DNA from 2 places in the Salinivibrio sp. VGrn1 genome. Region 2 is predicted to be linked to the other one. Evidence: predicted binding sites of a transcription regulator. Region 2 holds the regulator's gene; the other holds the start of a gene.

Region 1 (3,226 bases), on a different contig from region 2:
GCCAGGACATAGCCAGCGCTGGGGATAGCCAGCGTTAATAGCAATTCCATCGAGTGATCGTTGGTGGCACAAATCAAGCGATGGAAAAGATAGCCAAGCACCAGGCCATATAAAATCCCGCCAACGGCTTCTTGTAAAAACAAGGCAATGGTACCGCCCACCGTCGGGTTGTTGTCGCCAAAGGCCAGGGTAAAAAGAGTCACAAAGATCACGATACCCACGCCATCATTAAATAGCGACTCTCCCTCTATTTGTGTCGTTATCCGCATCGGTGCTTGCAGTTTTTTCACAATGGCGAGAACAGCAATGGGATCGGTCGGCGAGATCAGCGCGCCAAATAGCAGGCAGTAGAGATAATCGAAAGGAATACCGATCAGCTGAAACACGCCCCAGATACCGGTGCCGATTAAAAACACAGAGACCAATAGCCCGCCGATCACCAGGGTCGTGATCTCCCACTTTTGGTCGGAGAAAGAGGGAAGCTTGACACCAATTCCCCCCGCGAAGAGCAAAAAGCCGAGGACGCCTTTGAGCAAAAAGGTATCGAAGTGGATATCTGTCAGTATTTGCTCGGCCATGGTTTTGAGTGGAATGGCTTGGTATTGACCGGCGACCACTATCAACAAAGACAGTAGGAGCGAGCTGGCGGTGATGGCGATGGTGGTTTGTACTCGACTGATTTTACTATTAATAAAAGCGATAAAGATGGCTGCAGCAGCCATAAAGCTGAGGATTGCGTAAGTTGACATGCCGCTTCCTAGTACAACGAGGGAATGAAAAAATGTGTCAAAATATTAATAGAAATCGTTGTCAAAACGAACAGCTGAATTGAAATAGATCAAAATAAATTGTTATTTATAGACGTCTAGATTTCCATTTTCGCTGTGGTAGGATGAAATGACTGCAACGAGGAAGATGATAAGCGTAATAGTATGGACCGACTGACACAGCAACTGCGCGACCGTATTCTAGTGATCGATGGTGGCATGGGCACCATGATTCAGGGGTTAGGGCTCAATGAGGCCGATTATCGTGGCCAACGTTTTAAAGATTGGCACTGTGATGTGAAAGGCAACAATGATCTTTTGGTGCTGACTCAGCCTGATAAGATCGCTTCGCTACACAGTGATTACCTGGCCGCGGGCGCGGACATTATTGAAACTAACACCTTTAACGCCACCCAAATTGCGATGGCCGATTACGACATGCAGGCGCTGAGTGCGGAAATCAACGTAGCGGCAGCCCGGCTTGCGCGTGAGGTCGCTGATGCTTGGACGGCTAAAACGCCGGATAAACCCCGTTTTGTCGCGGGTGTGTTGGGGCCGACCAATCGAACGTGCTCAATCTCACCAGATGTGAATGACCCTGGGTTTCGCAATGTCAGCTTTGATCAGTTAGTCGACGTGTATGCCGAGTCCACCGAAGCGCTCATTGAGGGTGGGGTTGATATCATCATGTTGGAGACCATTTTTGATACCTTGAATGCCAAAGCCTGTGCGTTTGCGGTTGAAAAGGTCTTTGATGCCCGTGGGGTTCGCTTACCCATTATGATCTCCGGCACCATCACTGATGCGTCTGGACGCACCTTATCCGGACAAACGACCGCCGCCTTTTATCACTCGCTGCGCCATGTTGAGCCACTGTCGTTTGGCTTAAACTGCGCACTGGGGCCGGCTGAATTGCGCCAGTATGTCAAAGAGCTGAGCGACATTTGTGAGGGCTTTGTCTCCGTCCACCCCAATGCGGGGTTGCCCAACGCGTTTGGTGAGTATGACCTTTCTCCCGAAGAGATGGCGACACACATTGATGAGTGGGCGGCATCTGGCTTTATCAATTTGGTCGGTGGTTGTTGTGGCACCACGCCTGAGCATATTCAAGCGATTAGTGACGCGGTGAAAAAACATGCGCCACGCTCTCTGCCTGACCACCCTGTAGCCTGTCGCTTGTCTGGGCTCGAGCCCCTGACCATTAATGCCGATAGCTTGTTCGTTAACGTGGGTGAGCGCACCAATGTGACTGGCTCAGCACGCTTTAAACGCTTAATCGTTAAAGAGCAATACGACGAAGCGCTGGAAGTGGCATTGCAGCAAGTGGAAAACGGCGCCCAAATCATCGATATCAATATGGATGAAGGCATGTTGGATGCCGAAAAGGCCATGGTGCGATTCCTCAATTTATGCGCGGCCGAGCCGGATATTGCCCGCGTGCCTGTGATGATTGACTCCTCCAAATGGGAAGTGATTGAAGCTGGCCTCAAGTGCATTCAAGGGAAAGGCATCGTCAATTCTATTTCGCTCAAAGAAGGAGAAGAGGATTTTCTGCACCAAGCACGTTTAGTCCGTCGCTATGGCGCGGCGGTGATCGTGATGGCGTTTGACGAACAAGGTCAAGCCGATACCCAAGCGCGGAAAGTGGAAATCTGTACGCGCGCTTATCATCTTCTGGTCGAGCAAGTCGGCTTTCCGCCGGAAGATATTATCTTCGATCCCAACATTTTTGCGGTTGCCACCGGCATTGATGAGCACAATAACTACGCAGTCGATTTCATCAACGCCGTGGCCGACATTAAACAAACCCTGCCGCATGCCATGATCTCGGGCGGTGTCTCCAATGTGTCGTTTTCGTTTCGAGGTAACAACCCAGTCCGCGAGGCCATTCATGCGGTGTTTTTGTATCACTGCATCAAAAATGGCATGGATATGGGGATCGTCAACGCCGGTCAGTTAGCCATCTATGATGATTTAGCCGAGTCTTTGCGCTTGGCAGTAGAAGATGTGGTGCTCAACAAAGATGATGGCGCCACGGAGCGTTTATTGGAGATCGCCGACAGCTATCGCGATAGTGGGGAGAACGAGGTCGCGGAAACTGCGGAGTGGCGCAGTTGGCCGGTGGAAAAGCGGTTGGAACATGCACTGGTCAAAGGCATTACAGAGTTTATTGTTGAAGATACCGAGCTGGCTCGCGCCGCGGCAAGTAAACCTCTAGAAGTGATTGAAGGCCCGCTGATGGCAGGCATGAACGTGGTCGGGGACTTGTTTGGTGAAGGCAAGATGTTCCTGCCACAAGTGGTGAAGTCGGCACGGGTGATGAAGCAGGCGGTGGCTTACCTTGAGCCCTACATCAATGCTGAAAAGCAGCAAGGACAGACCAATGGCAAGATCTTGCTCGCCACGGTTAAAGGGGATGTGCATGACATTGGCAAAAACATTGTTGGCGTGGTGCTGCA
Region 2 (3,226 bases):
AATGGAAAAACGCAACAAGGTCGGTGCGATGCCCGCCTCCGCTTGCGCGGCGTCACTCATGGCTCTGTGTGTCATCGAACCAGGATGCGTCACTAAGCTTTCTACCCCCCCGAGAGACTCGGCGAGGGCAAATAACGTGAGGCCATCAATAAATCGCGCCACACCGGCTTGGTCTGTATCCAATTCTAAGCTCAGCATGCTACCAAACCCCGCTTGCTGGCGCGCAGCAATTTGGTGGCCAGGGTGAGAGGCCAACCCGGGGTAGTAGATTTTCCGCACTGCCGACACCGTTTGCAGGTAACTGAGTACCGCTTCAGTGTTGTGTTGGTGTTGTTTAACGCGTGCACCCAATGTGCGCAACCCTCGCAGTGTCATATAACTGTCAAATGCATTGCCCGTCGCCCCTAAGCAATTTCCCCACCAAGCCAATGTCGCGGCAAGTTCACTGGTCGCGGCGATCACCGCGCCACCGACAATATCAGAATGGCCATTAATAAATTTGGTGGTCGAATGCACCACCATATCCGCGCCCAGCGCAAAAGGCGTTTGCAAAGCTGGCGATAAAAACGTGTTGTCGACCACCACCCAAGCCCCCACTTGATGGGCTTTTTGGCATATTTCTGCGATATCGACCACGCGTAAGAGTGGATTGGATGGGGTTTCCACCAGCACGAGCTTGGGCTGTTTGGCCAATGCCTGGTCCAACGCATCATGGTCCGATTGATCGACAAAACTTACCTGCCAGATCCCTTGTTTGGCACGCGATTCGAGCAAGCGATAGGTGCCGCCATAACAATCATGTGGGGCGACAATATGCTCGCCAGCCTCCAACAGAGATAGCACCAAGTTTATCGCCGACATCCCGCAGTTGGTCACCACCGCACCTGCGCCCCCTTCTAAGTCAGTCAGCGCTTGTTCGAGCTGCGCACGCGTTGGGTTGCCGCCTCGCGCGTAGTCGTAAGTAGGCACATCACCCAGTGCCGGGAAACGGTAATTGGTCGATAAGTACAGGGGAGGCACCACCGCATGGTGCTGGGTGTCAGTCCCAATCCCGGTCCGAACGGCGATAGTGTCGGTTTTTTTCTCAGTCATGATCTATCCTTGCTAGTCTGGTTTGCGCATCGTGGGCGTGATCCAGGTTTCATACTGCCACCTTACCCTGCGCTTTTTGGGACGTCAACACTTCTAGACGTCTATACTCCTTTGCATGTGGCGGTTAATATAGCTAAAATCTCCGCAGCATCATTCTGGGTATTCCATAATCAAGATAGGTGAGACATGGCGCAGTGGAACGGCGACTACATTAATCCGTATGCCGAACATGGTAAAAAGAAAGAGCAGGTAAAGAAGATCACCGTCTCTATCCCATTAAAAGTACTAAAAATTCTTACCGACGAGCGTACTCGTCGTCAGGTGCAAAACCTCCGTCATGCGACCAACAGTGAGTTGTTGTGTGAGGCATTTCTTCATGCCTACACCGGCCAACCACTACCAACCGATGACGATATCCGTAAGGATAAACCCGACAGCATTCCCGCTGAAGCACGTCGGATCATGGAAGAGCTTGGTATCGAGTTCGACGATAGCGAATACTAAAAAAACCCGCCGATTGGCGGGTTTTCTGTAATGATAGGTGCTCAGCACAGCCTTTTCGGGCTCTATTCCACCGCGCTTTTCCTCACGCTCAAGCATTACGCCTTGTCGAGCATATAGTTTTCTGGCATCTCGATACGAGCCACGCCGGTTTCCACGGCGGCCAGCGCTACCGCGCGGGCAACCTTAGGTAATAAACGCGCGTCCATTGGCTTGGGAATAATGTAATCTGGGCCAAAGCTTAGCGAAGACAAACCGGCGGCGTCTAATACCGTTTGTGGGACAGGCTCTTTGGCTAGGCTGCGAATGGCCTCTACCGCTGCCAACTTCATCGCATCGTTAATTTCACTGGCACGTACATCCAATGCGCCACGGAAAATAAACGGGAAGCAGAGCACGTTATTGACCTGATTCGGGTAATCCGAACGCCCGGTTCCCATGATCAGATCATCGCGCACTTGATGCGCCACATCCGGATGAATTTCAGGATCTGGGTTCGAGCAGGCAAATACCACGGGTTTATCTGCCATCAGCTTCAAGGCGTCGGGTGAAAGCAAGTCTGGACCGGAGACGCCAACGAACATATCCGCGCCCTCAATCACATCTTCGAGGGTACGCTTATCCGTGTTATTGGCAAACAGCTGCTTATATTTGTTGATGTCGTCACGACGCGTATGGATCACGCCTTTACGATCCAACATATAGATTTTTTCCCGCTGAGCGCCACATTTTATTAATAGCTCCATACAGGCAACAGCCGCTGCGCCTGCGCCCATGCACACCACCGTCGCCTCGCGGATATCTTTGCCTTGCAGCTCAAGCGCGTTAAGCATGCCGGCAGCGGTGACGATGGCAGTGCCGTGTTGATCATCATGAAATACAGGCACTTCGCAACGTGCAATTAATTGTTTTTCAATCTCAAAACAATCTGGGGCTTTGATATCTTCGAGATTGATACCGCCAAAGGTATCCGCGATGTTCGCCACGGTATCCACGAATTCATCGATAGTACGGTGTTTGACTTCAATGTCGATCGAGTCCAATCCAGCAAAACGCTTGAACAATAAAGCTTTACCTTCCATGACAGGCTTAGAAGCCATGGGGCCTAAATTTCCTAGCCCCAAAATCGCGGTGCCGTTTGAGACCACCGCCACCATGTTGCCTTTACCCGTATAGCGGTAAACCGCATCCGCATCTTGCGCTATCTCACGCACAGGCTCAGCAACGCCAGGACTGTACGCCAACGCGAGATCCGCGGCCGAGTCGGCAGGTTTGCTCAATTCAACAGAAATTTTTCCGGGAGTAGGGTATGCATGATAATCCAGCGCTTGCTGGCGTTTATCGTCCGACATCTAGTGTTCCTAATTATTATCGTGAAGGGGAAACTAATATCGACAGGGAAGCGTCACCGATATTAGTCAGACACTCTACAAACCACACAGGGAAGGTTTGTATAATAAAAAAGATGGTAACGCAGGGAGCAAACGTCCACCAGTACTAACAGCACATTCGCGATGATGCTCGGACCTGTTGTCCGATGACAGGGACGATACGATCAAAAAAGGGACGCTGATGCGTCCCTTCTCTGTATTCGGTCAATAGCGGCTTATTTTTTGCTGCTAAGGGCACCGAA

What was found. The regulator MetJ, encoded in region 2, represses methionine synthesis genes. The targets are predictions, from matches to a motif close to TTAGACNTNTANANGTCTAA.
Region 1: a site for MetJ is predicted at 858-877, ahead of metH (methionine synthase). Genes of this name have one in related genera too.

What each region holds. Positions count from the first base shown of each region.
Region 1 is NZ_SATA01000012.1:68,508-71,733, reverse strand. Features, by position in the region: gene EHW56_RS14250 (sodium:proton antiporter) at 1-749, opposite strand, end outside; gene metH (methionine synthase) at 933-3,226, shown strand, end outside.
Region 2 is NZ_SATA01000005.1:187,645-190,870, reverse strand. Features, by position in the region: gene metB (cystathionine gamma-synthase) at 1-1,092, opposite strand, end outside; gene metJ (met regulon transcriptional regulator MetJ) at 1,279-1,596, shown strand; gene EHW56_RS09830 (malic enzyme-like NAD(P)-binding protein) at 1,692-2,945, opposite strand; gene rpmE (50S ribosomal protein L31) at 3,200-3,226, opposite strand, start outside.